2 regions of the Brenneria uluponensis genome follow, and region 1 is predicted to be linked to the other one. Evidence: predicted binding sites of a transcription regulator. Region 1 holds the regulator's gene; the other holds the start of a gene.

What was found. Region 1 encodes PurR, which represses purine synthesis genes. Its sites were predicted from a motif close to CANGCAAACGTTTGCNTG; they were not measured.
Positions count from the first base shown of each region.
Region 2: the regulator PurR is predicted to act here: its motif matches at 8,331-8,348, upstream of guaB (IMP dehydrogenase).

Region 1 covers NZ_CP135917.1:2,144,413-2,155,507, forward strand. Annotated here, with positions in the region: gene RS889_RS09815 (MATE family efflux transporter) at 1-850, opposite strand, end outside; gene RS889_RS09820 (riboflavin synthase subunit alpha) at 1,168-1,815, shown strand; gene cfa (cyclopropane fatty acyl phospholipid synthase) at 1,860-3,011, opposite strand; gene purR (HTH-type transcriptional repressor PurR) at 3,362-4,387, opposite strand; gene cydH (cytochrome bd-I oxidase subunit CydH) at 4,770-4,859, shown strand; gene RS889_RS09840 (C40 family peptidase) at 5,009-5,893, opposite strand; gene RS889_RS09845 (Grx4 family monothiol glutaredoxin) at 6,236-6,589, shown strand; gene rnt (ribonuclease T) at 6,650-7,324, opposite strand; gene gloA (lactoylglutathione lyase) at 7,439-7,846, opposite strand; gene RS889_RS09860 (DUF1289 domain-containing protein) at 8,168-8,407, shown strand; gene slyA (transcriptional regulator SlyA) at 8,596-9,033, shown strand; gene RS889_RS09870 (outer membrane lipoprotein) at 9,178-9,645, opposite strand; gene anmK (anhydro-N-acetylmuramic acid kinase) at 9,990-11,095, shown strand, end outside.
Region 2 covers NZ_CP135917.1:1,354,860-1,365,954, forward strand. Annotated here, with positions in the region: gene ispG (flavodoxin-dependent (E)-4-hydroxy-3-methylbut-2-enyl-diphosphate synthase) at 1-183, shown strand, start outside; gene hisS (histidine--tRNA ligase) at 321-1,598, shown strand; gene RS889_RS06230 (YfgM family protein) at 1,612-2,232, shown strand; gene bamB (outer membrane protein assembly factor BamB) at 2,243-3,424, shown strand; gene der (ribosome biogenesis GTPase Der) at 3,572-5,062, shown strand; gene RS889_RS06245 (zinc ribbon domain-containing protein) at 5,151-5,375, shown strand; gene RS889_RS06250 (protealysin inhibitor emfourin) at 5,383-5,727, opposite strand; gene RS889_RS06255 (M4 family metallopeptidase) at 5,702-6,757, opposite strand; gene xseA (exodeoxyribonuclease VII large subunit) at 6,853-8,238, opposite strand; gene guaB (IMP dehydrogenase) at 8,411-9,877, shown strand; gene guaA (glutamine-hydrolyzing GMP synthase) at 9,969-11,095, shown strand, end outside.

The DNA of each region.
Region 1 (11,095 bases):
TTAGCGAACTGAAGTTGAGGGCGATCTGATGACCAGCGACATTCACCACACCCAGTGGGAGTACCAGCAAGGCAACAATGGCGAACTGCGTGACTTCGAACAGAATTGCCAAGGCAATAGGTAAGCCGAGTCCCCACAGTCGCTTTAACGCCTGCCAGTCTGGCCTGAGTGACGAATGATGTTGGCGGATATCCCGCAGCCAGCGGGCCTGGCGAGTATAAGCGGCCAATAAAAGCATCATAATCCAGTATACGGAGGATGTCGCCACACCACAGCCTACGCCACCCATTTCAGGCATACCCAATTTACCGTGAATAAAGACATAGTTAATCGGGATGTTAACCAATAACCCGATGAAACCAATAGCCATTCCCGGTTTCGTTTTTGACAACCCCTCACACTGACCGCGTAAAACCTGATAAAACAGATATCCTGGCACACCCCACGCAAGAGCATGAAGGTAATCAATTGCCTTCTCGGCCAGTTCCGGCGGGCCATTGTGCATCAAGTGGATTACGTACTGCCCCTGATACAGAACTATCATGGTGACAACAGAAATGGCACTCGCCAGTAAAAAAGATTGCTGTACTTGATGAGCAATGCGATTTCGCCGTCCAGAGCCGTTCATTTGCGCAACGACAGGCGTTAGCGCCATCAGTAAGCCATGGCCGAATAAAATGGCTGGTAACCAGATGGACGTTCCTACCGCTACTGCGGCCATGTCGGTTGCGCTATAAGAACCCGCCATAATCGTATCGACTACGCCCATTGAGGTCTGGGAAACTTGCGCAATGATGACAGGAATCGCCAGCGTTAATAATTGACGCGCCTCCGACAGATACTTCTGCACGAACACACCTTCCTAATAGGATCGATAGATATCTCAACCAGAGAGAAAGACAATCATCCTTTTTTACATGAAAAGAGCGGGCATTGTAACGATTTATCAGCAGTAAACCAATGAATTACCATTTCTCTCTGTTCTATTGAGATTATGTTGCAATGCTGAAAAATTCGCTGATTCAATAGCGCTTTTACTCGGTAATCAAGTTTGGTTTTCTTTTTAATATCGTGCAAACTGCCTGGATAATGTTGAAATCAAGTCGGTATCAATGGATATGGTCCGTTGACACTGCATTTTTTAAACGAATTTAAGAGGCACTCCGCATGTTTACCGGTATTGTTCAGGGCACGGCTCCTGTTGTGTCCATTGATGAAAAAACCAATTTTCGCACGCACATTGTTCAATTTCCGCCTGAAATGTTATCAGGGTTGGTGCCAGGCGCATCTGTTGCTCATAACGGTTGCTGCTTGACCGTGAGCGCGATTGAAGGGGCGCGAGTCAGTTTTGATTTGATGAAAGAGACACTGCGTTTGACCAATCTCGGTAACTTGAACGTAGGTGATTCAGTTAATTTAGAGCGTGCTGCCAGGTTCGGTGATGAAGTCGGTGGGCATGTTATGTCGGGCCACATCATCTGTACGGCAGACATCGTTAAAATTCTGACTTCGGAAAATAATCACCAGATCTGGTTCCGAATGTCGGATGATGCCTTGATGAAATATGTACTACACAAAGGGTTCATTGGTATTGACGGTATCAGCTTGACTATTGGTGAAGTTACTCGCAGTCGTTTCTGCGTGCATCTTATCCCTGAAACGTTAAACCGGACTACGCTGGGGCAGAAACGATTGGGTGATCGTGTGAATATTGAGATTGACCCACAGACACAGGCGATCGTGGATACGGTTGAGCGTGTATTGTTGAATCAATCTCACCGTCAACAAGATCCGGCCACAGAAGCAACAGAATAAAATAGTGTAGCCGTCAGCATAAAGCTGGCGGCCAAGTCAATCCGTCAGTGGGGGACGCGTATCCCACCTTCAACGCCGTCAACACTGAATAGCACCTGCCACAGTTGAATATCCCGTGCGCGAAAGGCGCCAGCACAGGCGTTCAGATAGTAACTGAACATGCGGTGGAATTTTTCAGGGTAATTCGCTGACAGTTCGGACCAATGTTGCTGGAAACGTGCATGCCAAGTCATCAGCGTTCGATCATAGTCAGCCCCAAAGTTGTGCCAGTCTTCCATGACCAGATAAGGTTCACTGGATTGGGCAATATGTCGGACCGACGGTAGGCAACCATTAGGGAAAATATATTTGTTGATCCAGGGGTCGACTTCAAGATTCGTTTTGTTGGCACCGATAGTATGTAGCAGAAAGAGGCCGTTGGGCTTCAGGGTTTTACGTACCAGTTGGAAATAAGTATCGTAATTTTTGGGGCCGACGTGTTCAAACATACCAACAGAAACGATGCGGTCGAACTGGAGATTCAGATCGCGATAATCCTGTAATAAAATCGTGACATCCAGTTCCTGGCATCGCTGCTGAGCCAGTTTCTGCTGCTCACGAGAAATAGTGACACCTGTGACCGATACACCGTAGTGACGGGCTGCAAATGCCGCTAGTCCGCCCCAACCACAGCCAATATCCAGCAGTGTCATGCCGCGACGCAGCTGTAACTTTTCGCAAATCATACGAAGTTTGTCTTCCTGAGCTTGTTCCAGGGTGTCTGCCTGTTTCCAGTAACCACAGGAATATTGCATGTATGGATCAAGCATCAGTGAGAAAAGATCATTGCCGAGGTCGTAATGCTCTTTCCCTACAATCCAGGATCGTCTCTTTGATTGAAGATTGATGACTCGTGCAAGTAGAATCCGTATCAAATCGCGCCAGCGCTGCGGTATTTTTTCTTCCAATCCGGCTCGCAGTACCCGATGGAAAAACATATCCAGACGTTCACACTCCCACCAGCCGTCCATGTAACTCTCACCAAGACCTAAAGAGCCTTCACGCAGAATGCGTTTATAAAAATCGGTATTCTTGACAGTGATATCAAAAGGTCGCGAACCATTAATAGTGATGTCAGCCATTGACAGCATTTCATGCACAATCTGGAACCAGGACGTATTATGCCTACCCAGCTCCTCTATATAAGACGAACTCATAATCTCTCCCTACCTTGCCATTTGAATTACAGCAAGGAACAACATAGACAATTTTCACCTGTAATAAGAATCGGTGGATGCTTATCCATCGTTTACCCTCTGAACTATTTCAGAGAAATAAATAAGAGAAACGTTGGTATGGAAAGCACCTATCCAAATTAGACGACGAAGGCGTTCGGCAGTCTGAGTATAAGGATAGTAAAACTATTCAGTATGTCTTGTTTGCCTGTTATGTTCACATAAGGCAATAGCAAGTCTATGACTGCTTCAGCCTGTGGACAAGCATAAATAGTCTGAAGCAGTGGTTAAAAATTTAATGAAATAAGGCAGCAATAAGTAAATTGTCTGAATTAACGGCGATAATCACGGAACGGACCATCTGCGACAGAGCGTCGTTCAATCAAGGTAGGGTGGACTTCAATGACCTGTGCTTCTTCACGTTTGCTGACAATGCGATCCAGTAGCATAGATAATGCGGACTGTCCCAAACGCTCTTTGGGTTGATGCACCGTTGTCAGCGCTGGTGTGAAATAGCGAGAGTGCCGTACATTATCATACCCGATCACCGAAATATCCTGCGGTACACGTAAGCCGAGTTCGTCAGCTGCACAGATTGCCCCCATGGCCATGATGTCACCACCACAGAAGACGGCTGTTGGGTGATGCTTTTGTGCCAGTATCTGATGCATGGCTTTATAGCCGGATTCCGGTTCAAAATCGCCTTGAACAATCCACTCTTCATGTATTGTGATATGCGCTTCTTTCAGGGCCTTAAGAAAACCCAAGTAACGCCCGCTACCCGTATTCCGCTCTTGCAGACCGGGAATGGCGCCGATGTCGCGGTGACCACGCTCAATCAGGTAACGACCTGCCATATAGCCACCTTCAAAAGCGTTATCAATAATGGTATCGGTAAAATCACTGTGCCCCTTGCCCCAATCCATCACGACCATAGGAATGTTACGGTAATCTTCCAGCATGGAAAGCAGTGCTGGTGGATATTCAGCGCACATTATCAGTAATCCATCTACTCGTTTTTGTGCCAGCATAGAAAGATAAGCACGTTGCTTATCCAGATTGTTGTGGGAGTTACACAGAATTAGTGTGTATCCTTTTGCGTAGCAACTATTCTCAACAGATTCGATAATTTCTGCAAAGTAGGGTGCCTCACTTGAGGTCGCAAGCAGTCCAATGGATTTTGTATGATTAACTTTCAAGCTGCGGGCAACGGCACTTGGCGAATAATGTAATTCTTTGATGGCTGCCCTTACGGCGGCTTTAGTATCTTCGGCGACGAAACGTGTTTTATTGATCACGTGTGATACGGTTGTGGTAGAAACACCTGCGCGCTTTGCCACATCTTTAATCGTTGCCATGTAAAATGACTCCTGAACTCACCTGATTACAGCAGTAAGTAAATGGTTAATCGTTTGCCTGCGCGAATAGTTCTCTTTCTGACCACGAAAGCAGAACTTCAGAAGGAGAGAGTCGGCGGTTTAGACCTGAAGGGCAAGGTTGACGCTTTCGACCAACGCAGGATGTGTACAGTAAACTGCAAATTCTGTCCGATTTAATGCAAAAGTGGAAGTGCTAATTCATATTATGTCTGCGATATTCGGAGAGGATTTCTCGATCAAATTAAGAGAAAGTTTCCATATACCCACTACTATTGGTAGTATTTATTGCCTGGCTTGGGGTAATAAACCCATTCTGATTACAATAACGGATGTCAATACTGAGTCTGCAAAGGAGGTATTTATGGATACGGCTCTAAAAATGTCGTTGTTAACCACAGTGTGTGCATTGGCCATTATCATGGCGTTCAGTTTTACAGCCGTGCTGAACTGATAAGCTTTAGTGACGGTGTAAAGCCACTAAATTAGTCATTTTTGGCATGACAAAACAGAAAGACAACGGGACCGGAAGGTCCCGTTGTCAGTTGGAGTATCCCTCGGTGCGGTATACCCAGGTATCTTGAGCTTAACGAGAATGTTACATCAGCGAACAGTCTTTGGCGTGACGACACGGCGTGCGCCGACATAGTGTTCTTGCCAATAATTGCCGCTCAATTTGCTGATCTTGATATCGGAACCTGTCCGCGGGGACTGAATAAAACGTCCATTACCAAGGTAAACCCCGACATGGTCGGCCGCGCCGCGATTACTAATGTGGAAGAACACTAGATCACCTCTTTCCAGCTCACTCTTTTTGATCGGTGCTGCATCACGCAGGTGGAACATTTCATTAGCTGTGCGTGGGATCGGTATTTTTACTACGTCCTTGTAGGCGTAATAGATCAATCCGCTGCAATCAAATCCGGCAGCAGGTGAAGCGCCTCCCCAGTGATAGGGTTTCCCAATCTGTTTTAGCAGCTTATTCATGGCAGTCAATTTGACGTGTTGGTAATGCTTTCTGCGCATAACACTAAGGGGTAGTGCTTTCTTGTGCTTGCTTTCTCTGCTTTTGGTTCGTGCCGCTATTTTTCTATCTTGCGTTCTGTGATGTGTGGGCTCATGTCTTTTCGATGCCACATGCTTGATTTCTGTTGCTTTAGTCTCATGGTTTTTTGTGCGATGTTTGGTCGAGGGTCTAGTCAGATGTTTGGGATGAGCGGCTGAGTTTCGTGTGGCTTTGCTGTGGGAATGTGCTGTTTTAGTCGTTTTTAGCGAGTATCCCTTACTGCCCCTCTCTTTTTTATCGTGTGTCGGTACTGTGGCTTTTTTGGTGTTTTTGGACGGTTTGTTTTTTCTTGTATCAACCGTGTCAGTTACGCCCACATTGAGCTTATGCAGGGAAACCGCCACGGCGTGTGGTGCGGCTTGTGCCAAATTAAAAAACAGGTTGCTAAAAAATAACAAGAAAAAGGTAACAAATAACCGCATAATTATTATGACTGAATGTCGTCCTCAATCGCTCGATTTCCACAGTATTCCTGAAAATGGGACGATAAAAAAGTGAGAATAGCCGTTTTATTACAACAAAATAGTGAAAAATCGTTAACGAGTGTAATTATGGTGTGATTATCATCAGTTTCTGCATCAGATTTCACCAATCATTATCTAATAATAGCCCTAGTTTAAAACCCTACAAAAGATAACGTTTTTTTGTGACTGCCGCTATCGTTACAATACAAAAGAGTCAATGTGATATTGGCAATATTTATAACTGATGCTGATGGCGGCGGATCAACCGTATAGCCATCACGTGCTTGAGGAAGCAATAGAATGACGACAACGACAATTGAAAAAATTCAGCTCCAGATCGCTGAAAACCCTATCCTGCTATATATGAAAGGTTCTCCAAAACTGCCAAGCTGTGGCTTTTCTGCTCAGGCGGTACAGGCGTTGTCAGCATGCGGCGAGCGTTTTGCTTATGTTGATATTTTGCAGAATCCAGAAATTCGTACAGAATTGCCCAAATACGCCAATTGGCCCACTTTCCCTCAGTTATGGGTAGACGGTGAACTGGTCGGTGGATGCGATATCATCATTGAAATGTATCAGCGTGGTGAGTTACAGCAACTTATCAAGGATACTGCAGAAAAATACTCGTCCCAGAAAGATGGTCAGCAACAATAAATCAACACTATGTTATTTTATACGCGATGATTTTCAGGCGGTAACCACCGCCTGAAAATCTCAATCTTCGCTATGGGCAGGTGAAGGTTCTGCCTCGGGTTGCGTGGCTGTTGGCCATCCCCCCATTCGTTTCCAGCGATTTACCAACTCACAGAATAGCATTGAGGTCTGTTGGGTATCATACAAGGCAGAGTGAGCCTGACTAGGATCAAATGGGACACCGGCAGTAATACAGGCTTTAGCCAGGACTGTCTGTCCTACTACCAATCCACTGAGCGCTGCGGTATCAAAGGTGGCAAAAGGATGAAAAGGATTGCGTTTCAGTCCACAACGCTCTGCAGCGGACATGAGAAATCCATGATCGAAAGTAGCATTGTGTGCGACAACAATCGCCCGATTGCATCCCTGATCTTTAACCCCTTTACGCACGACTTTGAAGATTTCATGTACCGCTTCATATTCACTGACGGCACCACGTAAAGGATTGGTCGGGTCTATGCCGTTAAACGCCAGTGCTTCTGGCTGCAAAATTGAGCCTTCGAACGGTTCAACGTGAAAATGCAATGTCTGATCCGGCAGTAACCAACCATTGTCATCCATTTTGAGTGTCACTGCGGCAATTTCCAGTAGTGCATCCGTTTTAGCGTTAAATCCTGCGGTTTCCACATCAATTACGACCGGATAGAATCCGCGAAAACGGGCACTCAGGACATTAAGGTTATTTTTGTCAGCCATCATCTCTTATTGGTCTTCAGCAAATGCAGTGCGCATTATGGCAAATTTTAGTGGCGGATGCAGTAACGTCAGATCTAACAGGCACCGATCTGGCACCTGTCAATGCAGGGAATATCAGTTTCCCAGACCCAGATCGGCCTGTGAACGTTCAATTAACTCAATTTTATAGCCATCAGGATCTTCGACGAAGGCAATGATCGTGGTCCCGCCTTTTACCGGGCCTGCTTCACGGGTGACATTACCGCCAGCTTTGCGGATACGCTCACAGGTAGCTGCAACATTATCCACCCCGAGTGCAATATGCCCGAAGGCGTTGCCGAGATCGTAGCTGTCTACTCCCCAGTTATAAGTCAGCTCTATCACTGCACCTTCACTCTCTTCGGTATAACCGACAAACGCCAGTGAATATTTGTATTCTGTGTTTTCACTGGTGCGCAGTAGCTGCATACCCAAAATATGGGTATAAAAATCAATGGAACGTGATAAATCGCCAACACGCAGCATGGTGTGAAGTAAACGCATAATTTCCTCTATTGGCTTCAGTGGTTAATGGTAATTTGCAGGTAAAATCAATGAGAGAAGTATAGCGGTGCATATAGCTTGAGTCCAAGCCATGGGTCACAGAAGCCTCCTGGCTGTCGACTCTTGGTGGGAGGTAATGTTGTCTTGCCTGAAGCATTTTTCTCATTGCTTGCCTCTTTTTTACTAAAAAAACGCAGTTTCGACAAAAACTGACTGGTATTTCCATAGTGACGAAACTATTTTTATTGTTATTGTTAATCAATGCTTGCCAGCCGGGACGATCAACGCTTCAATAAAAAGGTTCGAGGAGGAGGAGGTCCCGTGGCTGAGCAACTTGAGCTTTTTCCTGTACCCAATCCCTGTCGTGGTATCTGTCAGGCTGATGAGCGGGGTTTTTGCCGAGGGTGTTTTCGCAGTCGGTCGGAACGTTTTAGTTGGGGACAAATGAGCGATGTTCAGAAACAGGATGTCTTACGTCTTTGTCGGCAAAGGATGAAACGATTGCAGCGTGTTGAGAAAATTTCAATACCGCCAGAACCAGAGCAATCTAGTTTGTTTTAAGATAGGTCGTGATATTTTGTGTAATAAATTAAGTTTAAGATCATTTTTAGATAACTATTATTTGGTAGAATACTTATTGTATTTACGATAAATATATATTTTTCGTTTTGTCTTATTTTCATTTTTATAAATCAGAGTTGATTGCAATCCAGGGATATAACTTAGCATGCTAATTATAAGGAGTAGTGATGGAATTGCCATTAGGATCTGATTTAGCCCGGTTAGTACGTGTTTGGCGCGCCTTGATAGACCACCGTTTGAAGCCGTTAGAACTTACACAGACGCACTGGGTGACGCTGCATAATATTCATGAACTGCCCCCAGGGCAGTCCCAAATTCAGTTGGCGAAGGCGATTGGTATTGAACAACCGTCATTGGTCCGCACTTTGGATCAGCTTGAAGATAAGGGATTGATTACCAGACATATATGTGTACATGATCGCCGAGCTAAGCGCATTATGCTGACAGATATGGCTGACCCGATCATTCAGGCGGTTAATGATGTTATCGATCAAACGCGCAGTGAAATATTAAATGGAATCACACCTGAAGAGGTTAGTGAATTAGCGACCATAATTTCTAGGTTGGAAAGCAATATTTTATCGTTATATGAAATGCAGTCTTAATTTGTATGGCACTTGAAAAATCTTGGTTTTAAAAATTAAATTCTGCTGATTGTTAATTAAATTGCCATTAACAGAGTGTTTTGCTGAAATTTAATTTTGCCGATTAATCACCCCTCGTTAGAGTGGTGATTAATCGATTTGCAATTAGCGAGGAGAAACGGTTACTGAACGGCCATCACTGACCATTGCGATTCTCTGACCAGCATAGAATTTGGTAGTACCTTGTTTTTGTACCACCATAATGGTATTACCGTCATCTTTACGGATTTCCAGCTGAACACCTTGAACACGGTTTATCGCTCCCTCAACACTTTGCCCAGCGACACCACCTGCGACAGCACCAGCGGCGGTGGCCAGGCTACGTCCGGTTCCTCCACCAACAGTATTGCCCAGGAAGCCTCCCAAGACTGCCCCGCCAAGAGCGCCAATAATGTTATTCTCTTCGCCAGCCTGTATTTGTACTGGCCGTGTAGAAATAATTGTGCCGTAAGTTACGGTTTGGACCTGTTTGGCATCAGATGCGCTGTAAACGTCTCCAGATAATGTACTGGTATTTGCACAGCCAACCAAAGTGATACTTGCTAAAGTAATCACAAGAAAATGCTTCATCATATAAGGCTCCTGTAATGGCAATGTCGGACTGGCGCTGCCCTTGTACCGACTAAATTATTTACATGCAGAGTATGACGTGGACTAAAGCACCATTCCACTTTTTTACCTGATCACCAGGATAAGATAATGCACTTAACTTTATAATAAACCGACTATAAAGTTCACTTTAAAGCTCCATTTTTGTGAAAAGACATGTCAAATGGTTATTTTTTACAAAAATTGGCGACAACATAGAAAAAATGACAAAAGTCCACTAAGAATGTCGGTGAAATGCTATTTTTATCGGGTACATTTCTCACCTGCCATTACTGTGTGATCCACATGGAAAGTAAAAGGTTAATCAGATGAAGTCAGGCAGATATATTGGCGTGATGTCGGGAACCAGTCTTGATGGTGTTGATGTGGTGCTGGCCGCGATTGATGAATACACCGTAGCGCAGCAAGCCAGCTATTGCCATCCGATCCCACAGTCTATCAGGCTGGCTATTCTCAGCATGTGCCAGGGGCAACCGGTGACATTGTCGGCACTTGGGCATTTAGATACCCAGCTCGGTATTCTGTTTGCTGAAGCTGTGCTGGCGTTGTTGAAACAGTCGGGAATCAGCGCTGCGGATATCACCGCTATCGGTTGTCATGGGCAAACAGTATGGCATGAACCCGGTGGTGATGCTCCTTGCACTATGCAGATTGGTGATAACAACCGTATTGTGGCGATGACTGGCATCACCACTGTGGGTGATTTTCGCCGCCGGGATATGGCTTTTGGTGGTCAGGGTGCGCCGTTGGTGCCGGGGTTTCATCATGCGTTGTTATTTCATCCGGCTGAGCGGCGTATTGTGTTGAATATCGGTGGGATAGCCAATATTTCCTTGTTGGCGCCAGGGGTACCAGTCAGAGGTTATGATACAGGTCCGGGTAATATGTTGTTGGATGCATGGATTTGGCGTCATTGTACACAGCCTTATGACAGGAACGCTGCATGGGCGTCAACCGGGCTGGTGCATACTGACTTGTTGCATCATCTGCTGGCTGATCCCTATTTTTCGTTGCCCGCACCGAAAAGCACTGGGCGGGAATACTTCAATCTTGGTTGGCTGGAAAGGCAGCTCGCCGCTTTTCCGCTGATAAAACAGGAAGATGTCCAGGCCACGCTGGTGGAGTTGACGGCGGTAAGTATTGCTGAGCAGGTGCTGTTGAGCGGTGGGTGCGAGCGTTTGCTGGTTTGTGGCGGAGGAGCGAGGAATCCGTTGATCATGTGTCGTCTTTCCGCGTTACTGTCGGGTATTGAAGTTAGCACAACCGATGAGTGTGGTGTCAGTGGTGATGATATGGAAGCCCTGGCGTTTGCCTGGCTGGCATTTCGTACATTATCAGGCCTTCCTGGCAATTTGCCCTCGGTAACCGGCGCCAGCCGGGAAACCATTCTAGGGGGAATTTATCCCGCCATGCA
Region 2 (11,095 bases), 790 kb from region 1:
CTGCTTTCAACACTGGGTGTTACCGGCGGTAATAAGAAAAGCGGTTTTTATGAGGATGGCACTCGTCAGAAAGAGCGTTTTGATAATGACCAGATGATCGATCTGCTGGAAGCGAAAATCCGTGCCAAAGCCACAATGCTGGATGAAAAACAGCGTATTGCGATCAACATGGTTGATAAATAATCTTTGCGGCATGATTGGATGCAATTGTGCCTAAATCCTGAATTAATAGACCTGATGATGCCAGCACTACATTGAAGAAGTGGCGCTGTTCCTCCTATAATCGGACCTATTTTTTGAAAAACGCATAGAGAACTGACGTGGCGAAAAATATTCAAGCCATTCGCGGCATGAACGACTACCTGCCAGCCGAAACGGCATTGTGGCAGCGTATTGAGGACAGTCTGAAACAGGTACTCGGCAGTTACGGTTATGGTGAAATCCGTACACCTATTGTTGAGCAGACATCTCTGTTCAAACGAGCTATTGGTGAAGTGACTGATGTCGTAGAAAAAGAGATGTATACCTTTGAGGATCGTAATGGCGATAGCCTGACATTGCGTCCTGAAAATACCGCGGGTTGTGTCCGTGCCGGTATTGAGCACGGTATTCTGTACAATCAGGAACAGCGGCTGTGGTACGTTGGCCCAATGTTTCGCCATGAACGTCCACAGAAAGGCCGTTATCGTCAGTTTCACCAGCTTGGTTGCGAAGTCTTTGGGCTGAAAGGACCCGATATTGATGTCGAACTGATGCTGATGACCGCTCGCTGGTGGCGAGTGTTGGGGATTGCGGAGCACGTAACACTGGAACTGAATTCCATTGGTTCATTGGACGCCCGTGCCCGTTATCGCGAAGCGTTGATCGCGTTTCTTGAACAGCATAAAGATCAGCTGGATGAAGATTGTCTGCGGCGTATGTACACCAACCCGCTGCGAGTCCTTGATTCAAAAAATCCTCAGGTGCAGGCGTTATTGGATGACGCGCCGATACTTACCGCTTATCTGGATGATGAATCCCGCGCGCATTTCAATGAATTGTGTGAACTTTTAACGCAGTCGGGTATCCCATATAAGATTAATCCGCGTCTGGTTCGTGGTCTGGATTATTACAACCGTACCGTTTTTGAATGGGTAACCAACAGTTTGGGCTCCCAGGGAACGGTATGTGCCGGTGGTCGTTATGATGGCATGGTAGAGCAATTGGGGGGACCGGCCAATACACCAGCGGTTGGTTTTGCCATGGGACTTGAGCGTCTGATTCTACTGGTTCAGGCGATTAATCCTGAATTCGCCGCGTTACCCAGTGTTGATGTTTACCTGATTTCTTCCGGTGTAGGCACGCAGAGTGCGGCGATGCAACTGGCCGAAAGACTGCGTGATGATATGCCGCAGCTGAAAGTGATGACTAATTACGGCGGTGGTAATTTTAAAAAGCAATTTACCCGTGCGGATAAAAGTGGCGCACGTGTTGCGCTGGTGTTAGGTGAAAATGAAGTAGCTGCCGGTGAGGTTGTGGTAAAAAACCTGACCAGTGGTGAACAGGAAACACTGATGCAGGCCGACGTTGCCGCACGATTGGCAACGCTACTGGGTTGAGGAGAACGACACCGTGGAAGTCTATACCACAGAGAATGAACAGGTTGAGGTTGTTCGCCGTTTCTTTGCAGAAAACGGCAAGGCGCTTGTTGTCGGTATTGTGCTTGGTATTGGTGCACTGGCTGGCTGGCGTTTCTGGCAAAGCCATCAGGATGGTAATGCGATGGCGACATCAGCTGCTTACCAACATGTCAGCGACATGCTTACTGCTGGCAAATCTGATGCTGTTGCCGCGGTAGAGAAATTTTCTGCTGATAACAGTAATAATTATGGTGCACTGGCATCGCTTGAGCTAGCACACTACTTCGTGGAACAAAAAGATTTTGCTAAAGCTGATCAGCAGTTAAAACAGGCGCAGGGACAGACGAAAGATGATGATCTGAAAGCGTTGGTCAATCTGCGTTTGGCTCGTATTCAGTTGCAGGAAAATAAAGCGGATGAAGCGCTGAAAACACTTGATATGATCAAGCAGACCGGTTGGGAAGCGCTGGCTGCTGACGTTCGCGGTGATGCACTGGCTAGCAAAGGGGATAATAAAGGGGCGCGTGATGCTTACAACAAAGGCATGGCGGCAAATCCTCCCCAGGCATTGCAGTCTTTATTACGCTTGAAATTGAACAATCTGCCCAGCTAAGAGGAATTCCATGCAATTGCATAAAACACTTTTTGTAGGATTGATTTCTGTTGCCCTACTGAGCGGATGTTCCTTGTTCGATCACGAAGAAGATGTTGTCACTATGTCTCCGTTACCCCAGGTTGAGAATCAGTTCACACCAACCAAGGTTTGGAGCCGTTCTGTTGGCGATGGTACTGGCGAGTTTTACTCTAATCTGGGGCCAACCTGGCAGAATAATCAGGTTTATGCCGCTGACCGTCATGGTGTGGTAAAAGCGTTAGACTTAACTAATGGCGAAGAAAAGTGGCGTGTCGATCTGTCAGAAAAGACGGGTCTGTTTTCCCGTAACCGTTCAGCCCTGTTATCTGGTGGGGTTTCTGTATCCGGTAATCGCGTGTACATCGGCAGTGAAAGAGCGATAGTCTTTGCCCTGAATGCAGATGATGGTGCCAAGGTATGGCAAACCAAAGCGGCGGGTGAAGTGCTTTCTCGTCCGGTCATCAGTGATGGTATGGTACTGATACATACCAGCAACGGTATGCTGCAAGCATTAAATGAATCTGATGGTTCCATTAAATGGACGGTTAGCCTGGATATGCCAACGCTGTCGTTGCGTGGTGAATCTGCGCCAACCACAGCATTTGGTGCCGCAATTGTTGGCGGTGATAATGGCCGTGTTAGCGCCGTGATGATGAATCAGGGGCAGTTAATCTGGCAACAGCGTATTTCTCAACCAAGTGGCGCGACAGAAATTGATCGCCTGAACGATGTGGATACGACACCAGTAGTTGTGGGCGATGTTGTGTATGCACTCGGCTATAATGGTAATATGACGGCATTGGATCTGCGCTCTGGTCAAATCGTGTGGAAACGTGATCTGGGGTCGGTAAACGATTTCATTGTTGATGGTGATCGTATCTATCTGGTAGATCAGAATGATCGGATTGTAGCGCTGAGTACCAGTGGCGGCGTTAATATCTGGCGCCAGAGTGATTTGCTGCACCGTAATCTGACGGCACCCGTTTTGTTCGATGGTTATCTGGTCGTGGGGGATGCGGAAGGTTATCTCCACTGGGTTAATACTGCCGATGGCCGTTTTGTTTCCCAACAGAAAGTGGATGGTTCTGGCTTTTTGAGCAAACCGGTGGTGGCCAGCGACAAATTACTGGTACAGTCTAAAGACGGTGAGGTTTACGCTTTCACCCGCTGATACACCAACAGTATGCCGGATCAGAATGTTCATCATCACATGATCCTTTTAACGGCTCCTGACACTATCAGGGGCCGTTTCGTCTTTTATCATCAGTGAGTGATACTTGCTGTAACAAATTGAAATATAAGCAATGAGGTTGTAACAATGATACCTGTCGTCGCGCTGGTCGGGCGCCCGAATGTGGGTAAATCCACGCTGTTTAACCGCTTGACGCGTACCCGTGATGCATTGGTGGCGGATTTCCCAGGGCTGACGCGTGACCGCAAGTATGGTCGTGCTGAGGTAGAAGGGACTGAATTTATTGTCATTGATACCGGAGGCATCGATGGTAGTGAGGAAGGGGTGGAAACACGTATGGCAGGCCAATCACTGCAAGCTATTGAAGAGGCCGATATCGTCCTGTTCATGGTGGATGCCCGTGATGGTTTAATGCCGGCAGATCGCGGCATCGCCCAGCATCTGCGCAGTCGTGAAAAGCCCACCTTCCTGGTTGCCAACAAAATTGACGGGATTGACGCGGATACTGGTATTGCCGATTTTTACTCGTTGGGATTAGGCGAAGTGTACCCTATCGCAGCATCTCATGGTCGAGGTGTCACTTCATTGCTGGAAAAAGCTCTACTGCCTTTTATTGGCGAGGCGCCTGAACCGAAAGAACTGACGGAAGAAGAGGCTAATGCGGCCTATTGGGCGGAGCAATTGGCTGAGCAGCAGTCCGATAGCGAAAATAGCGAACCAAAGGATGATTTCGATCCCGAATCGTTACCAATTAAACTGGCTATTGTCGGGCGGCCCAATGTTGGTAAGTCCACGCTTACCAATCGGATTTTGGGTGAAGATCGTGTGGTGGTTTACGATATGCCGGGAACCACCCGGGACAGTATCTATATTCCAATGGAACGTGATGGCCGTGAATATGTCCTGATCGATACTGCCGGAGTCCGTAAGCGTGGGAAAATAACCGAGACGGTAGAGAAGTTTTCGGTTATTAAAACCCTACAGGCGATTGAAGATGCGAATGTAGTCCTGTTGGTGATTGATGCCCGGGAAGGTATTTCTGATCAGGATCTCTCGCTGCTGGGCTTTATTCTCAATGCTGGCCGTTCGCTGGTGATTGTGGTCAATAAATGGGATGGGCTGTCACAGGAAGTAAAAGATCAGGTGAAAGAAACATTGGATATGCGCCTGGGCTTTATTGATTTTGCCCGTATCCATTTCATTTCTGCGTTGCATGGCAGTGGTGTCGGGAATTTGTTTGAGTCAGTCACTGAAGCTTACACATGCTCTACTCGTCGGGTGGGAACTTCCATGCTGACCCGTATCATGCAGATGGCGGCAGATGACCATCAGCCACCGTTGGTGCGTGGTCGCCGAGTAAAACTGAAATATGCACATGCCGGTGGCTATAATCCACCGATTGTAGTTATTCACGGCAATCAGGTAAAAGATCTGCCGGATTCCTATAAACGCTACCTGATGAATTATTACCGTCGTTCACTGGATGTTATGGGAACGCCAATCCGCATTCAGTTCAAAGAAGGTGAGAATCCCTTTGCGGATAAGCGCAACACATTGACTCCAAATCAGCTTCGTAAGCGCAAACGTTTGATACAGCACATCAAGAAAGGTAAGTAATCACATACGGGGCAGAGCATATCTGCCCCGTTGTTTTATGCCATTACCGTAGACCAGGTATCGTTTGACATTAACGTGGAGAGAAATAATGGAAGCCGTTTGTCCTCAGTGTCAACATGAAATGCAATGGCGAAACGACGAACATTTTTACTGTGCCATCTGTCAGCAGGGATATCTCCGCCAGATATTCTGTCCTGAGTGCCACCAGGCGTTACACGTGCTGAAAGCTTGCGGTGCAGTTGATTACTTCTGCCAACATGGTCACGGGCTGATCTCGAAAAAGCAGGTTGAATGCCATTACCAACCGGAATGAGCGGCGATTATCCCGAAGGGCCGTTACGCCAGAGCGCCTCCAACTCCACTGGTGCATCGCATTCTGGAATGAGTAGCACAATATCCTGAAGTGAGGCATTGTGCTGATTGCTGTAGCTGATATGAATGCGGTAATAAAACTGATCGCCACGACCCGGTGGGCTCTGTCGATCAGGTTCTCGTACCGCAGAGAAGATGTTGCGCAGTATTGCACACGTTTTTTCCCGCGCCGGAGACGGGATATCGGCCAGCGCAAAACGTCGATGCCCCGCGAGTTTGGGTATCCAGGCAAAACCACCTTCACGTGCCAGTTCAATCACTGCATCATCAGTCAAAGCGGGCTGAATGTTCATTGGTTATTCCCGTTTCCACACCGACCTGATACCAGGCCTGAATGACAATATCGGCAACGACGGCATTAAAACGTTTTTCAGCATGTTCGGCAGTGAGTTTGGCAAAAACGGAAAAATCGGCATTCTGGGGTAGTGATTTATCACATAGTGTGTCGTACCAGATCTGCCCGGCTTTTTCCCAGGAATAGCCCCCCAACCCCATTGCCGTCAGATAAAATGCCCGGTTGGGAATGCCGGAATTAAGATGAACTCCGCCATTATCTTCACGTGTATTGATATAGTCACGCATATGTGCTGGCTGTGGGTCGGTTCCCAGCAATAAATCATCATAAGCTGTGCCGGGTCTGGCCATAGAGCGTAGGCCTTTACCATCAATATTCTCTGCCAGCAGACCTTCGCCGATGATCCAGTCCGCTTGTTGTGCCGTTTGTTTATGGTAGAACTGTTTTACCATGGAGCCAAATACGTCGGACATCGACTCATTGAGCGCCCCAGACTGACGGAAGTAGATGAAATTTGCTTCACTTTCAGTGATGCCATGCGTCAGTTCATGGCCGACCACGTCAATCGCGGTAGTAAAACGGTTGAAAATCTTGCCGTCGCCATCACCAAAAACCATCTGCTGCCCATTCCAGAAGGCGTTCTGATAATCTTTGCCATAATGCACGGTCCCAGAAAGCGGTAACCCTTGGTTATCTAATGAATTACGGCCGAATATCTGCCAGAAAAAATCATAGGTGGCGCCCAGATAGTTGTACGCTTCATCGACAGCGATATCACCATTACTGGCTTGACCCTCGGTACGCACCTGGATTCCCGGCAGTTGCTGTTGATGTTCTGCATTATAGATTTTCCGATCAACCTGACCGCCAGTGTATATCTCATGCGGCACGGGTTTGGATAACATCTCTACCATCAGCGATTGGACATGCATTAATGTCTGTTGGGCACAACGACGCTCTTCATCAGAACCATTGTTGATAATACGATGCAGGATATAGGGGGGGATTATGCTACGTATTAGCCTCATGCCTCATCTCCTTATGATAGGTGAACATCATGTATGCTGATGCTCATCCCTACTCATAGATAACCAGTAATGAAGCGATAAGTATAGTGTAGAGATCAGATCTTCTGTTTATAACGTTTTTTCACGACAGTTGCGGATTCTGAGCGAATTTCGGTTATCTGGCTTGCTACCCATCCATCCTGAAGGCAGGTTTTCAAGGTATCGCCGATGGACGCCTGAATAGTTCTTTTCATTACCTGACCATCAGATGTCGATGTCACACTATAGCCGCGTGCCAGCGTTGCTAGCGGACTGACCGCTTCCAGGTGGGAACAGGTTTCACCAAAGCGCTGTTTATGCTGGTTTAGCTGCCGTTCCACTGTCTGTTGCAATTGATAACGCAGTTGTTGCAAATGCTGCTGAGCACGGTGAATCCGCGGTTGCGGTTGCTGCTGCATCAGACGTTGCAACTGTCGCTCATGCTGACGCGCAGCATGACGAAGCCGGATTTGTATTACATCGTCTAATCGCTGACGCAGCCGGATCAGCTGATTTTGCTGCCTTGCCAGCCGTAGCTGTGGGTGCTGTTGCTGCAGGCGATGATAAAAGCGACTAAAGGTTTGTGCACGCTGAGCCAGATAGTAATCCATGCTCATTTCCAGCCGCTGACGCAAGGATTGGATCTGTCGTAGTAGTTCTGGATGATTACGACTGACCAGTTCGGCGGCGGCTGAAGGTGTCGGAGCACGCAGGTCAGCGACAAAATCGGCAATGGTGACATCCGTTTCATGTCCTACGGCACTGACCACAGGAATGGCGCTGGCAAAAATGGCCCGTGCCACTCGTTCATCATTAAAACTCCATAAATCTTCCAGTGAACCGCCGCCGCGCCCAACAATCAGAACATCACATTCCTGACGCTGATTTGCCAGTTCAATGGCGCGGACAATTTGTAATGGCGCTTCATTACCCTGAACGGCTGTGGGGTAAATGACCACGGGCAACGATGGGTCACGGCGTTGTAAAACTTGCAGGATATCGTGTAGTGCCGCACCGCTGGCAGAGGTGATAACGCCTACTTGTCTGGCGGGTTTAGGCAGGAGTTGCTTATATTGCTGTTCAAACAAGCCCTCCGCGGACAGACGCTGTTTCAGTTGTTCAAACTGTTGTTGCAGCAGACCATCACCGGCGGGCTGCATGCTTTCTGCCAGCAACTGGTAATCCCCGCGAGGCTCATACAGAGTAATGATCGCACGGATAAGCACCTGTTGGCCATTCTGTGGGCGGAAGATTACCCGGCGATTGCTATTACGGAACATGGCGCAACGCACCTGTGCACGCTCGTCTTTCAGCGTAAAATACCAGTGGCCGGATGCAGGTTGCGAGAAGTTGGATATTTCACCGGAAAGCCAGATCTGACCCATTTCGCCTTCCAGCAGTTGTTTAACCGTCTGATTAAGGCGACTTACGGTGAAAATTGCAGAAGAAGGAAGTTGAGACATTGTGAGCCAGATCAAATTTTAAAACAGTGACTTAATTGATCGATACTACCTGCCTGTAAAAGGTAATCAAGCATTTTAGTAAAAAAATGCTGGAGGCAACCGATTACGCTCTGTATAATGCCTCGGCAATATTTTATCTAATCTTCCACCCACCCTTGGTGAGATATTGCCCATGCTACGTATCGCTAAAGAAGCACTAACGTTTGATGACGTTCTCCTTGTTCCCGCACATTCTACTGTCCTGCCTAATACGGCTGATTTAACCACTCGACTCACGAAAACGATCAGTCTGAACATTCCTATGCTGTCCGCAGCGATGGATACTGTCACCGAATCTGGTCTGGCGATTGCGCTGGCTCAGGAAGGCGGATTAGGTTTTGTTCACAAAAACATGTCTATTGAGCGTCAGGCAGAAGAAGTCAGCCGCGTAAAAAAACATGAAAGCGGTGTGGTTGTTGATCCACAAACCGTAACACCAACCACAACGTTGCATCAGGTAAAAGAACTGACCAAGCGTAATGGTTTCGCCGGTTACCCAGTGGTTACCGAAGGCAATGAGTTGGTAGGGATTATCACTGGCCGTGATGTTCGCTTTGTAACTGATCTTAACCGGCCGGTCAGCGATTTCATGACAACGAAAGAGCGTCTGGTGACGGTAAAAGAAGGCGAAGCACGCGAAGTCGTATTGCAAAAAATGCATGAACGGCGCATTGAGAAGGCGCTGGTCGTGGATGATCAGTTCCATCTGGTTGGGATGATCACCGTTAAAGATTTCCAGAAAGCAGAGCGTAAACCGAATGCCTGTAAAGATGAGCATGGACGTCTGCGTGTTGGTGCGGCAGTTGGTGCTGGCGCGGGTAATGAAGAGCGTATCGATGCACTGGTCGCAGCGGGTGTTGATGTATTGCTGATTGACTCGTCTCACGGTCACTCTGAAGGCGTGCTACAACGTATTCGTGAAACCCGTAACAAATATCCCGAGCTGCAAATTATCGGCGGCAACGTAGCGACTGGCGCAGGTGCGCTGGCGCTGGTTGAGGCGGGTGTCAGTGCGGTGAAAGTGGGTATCGGTCCTGGTTCTATTTGTACCACTCGTATCGTAACGGGTGTGGGTGTACCGCAGATTACCGCTATTTCAGATGCCGTGGAGGCACTGGAAGGTACGGGCGTTCCGGTTATCGCTGATGGCGGCATCCGTTTCTCCGGCGATATCGCCAAAGCCATCGCCGCGGGCGCAGCCTGTGTCATGGTGGGGTCCATGCTGGCGGGTACGGAAGAGTCTCCTGGAGAAATTGAGCTCTATCAAGGGCGTTCTTTCAAATCTTATCGCGGTATGGGGTCGCTGGGTGCGATGTCCAAAGGGTCTTCCGATCGCTATTTCCAGTCTGACAATGCCGCAGACAAATTGGTGCCGGAAGGTATCGAAGGTCGTGTCGCGTACAAAGGGCGTTTGAAAGAGATCGTTCATCAACAGATGGGCGGCCTGCGTTCCTGTATGGGATTGACCGGATGCGGAACCATTGATGAGCTGCGAACTAAAGCGGAATTTGTCCGTATTAGCGGTGCGGGTATTCAGGAAAGCCATGTCCACGATGTAACCATCACCAAGGAATCGCCGAATTACCGTATGGGTTCATAAGGTGGTTTGCAGGCGGATTTAACCCGTTAAACCCGGTAATCTTCACCGGGTTTAATCACTTTTAGCTTTTTGTATTTGGAATATATTTCCCATGACAGAAAACATTCATCAACACCGCATTCTTATTCTGGATTTCGGTTCTCAATATACGCAACTGGTTGCACGGCGGGTTCGTGAACTGGGCGTTTACTGTGAGCTTTGGGCATGGGATGTCACTGAAGCGCAAATTCGTGAATTCAATCCAAATGGGATTATTCTTTCCGGCGGACCGGAAAGTACCACCGAGTTCAATAGCCCACGTGCCCCGGAATATGTCTTCCAGGCGGGTGTGCCTGTTCTGGGTGTGTGTTATGGCATGCAGACCATGGCGATGCAACTGGGTGGGACGGTAGAAGGTTCCAATGAGCGTGAATTTGGTTACGCGCAGGTTGAAGTCAAGGTGGACTGCACGCTAGTTCGGGACATTCAGGATTCTATCAGCGGTTTTGGTGTTCCGGTGTTGGATGTGTGGATGAGCCACGGCGATAAAGTGACGGCGATTCCTCAGGATTTCGTGACCATTGCCAGCACGGATACTTGCCCGTTTGCCATTATGGCAAATGAAGAGAAACGTTTTTACGGCGTTCAGTTCCATCCAGAAGTGACGCACACCCGTCAGGGGCAGCGCATATTAGAACGCTTTGTGCGTGATATCTGTCAGTGTGAAGCGTTGTGGACACCCGCCAAGATTATTGATGATGCTGTAGCCCGCCTCCGTGAACAAATCGGCAATGATAACGTGATTCTCGGCCTGTCTGGTGGTGTGGATTCTTCCGTGACCGCCATGCTACTACATCGTGCCATTGGTGAGCGTCTCACCTGCGTGTTCGTGGATAACGGATTGCTGCGTCTGAATGAAGCTGAGCAGGTGCTGGATATGTTTGGCGACCATTTTGGTTTGAACATTGTGCATGTCCCGGCAGAAGAGCGCTTCCTGAGTGGGTTGGCGGGTGTGGATGAGCCGGAAGCGAAACGTAAAATTATTGGTCGCGTGTTTGTTGAAGTCTTCGACGAAGAAGCCAGCAAGCAGTCTGATGTGAAATGGCTGGCGCAGGGCACTATTTACCCGGATGTTATTGAATCTGCTGCTTCTGCAACGGGCAAGGCGCATGTCATTAAATCTCACCATAATGTCGGCGGTTTGCCGAAAGAGATGAAGCTGGGTCTGGTTGAGCCGTT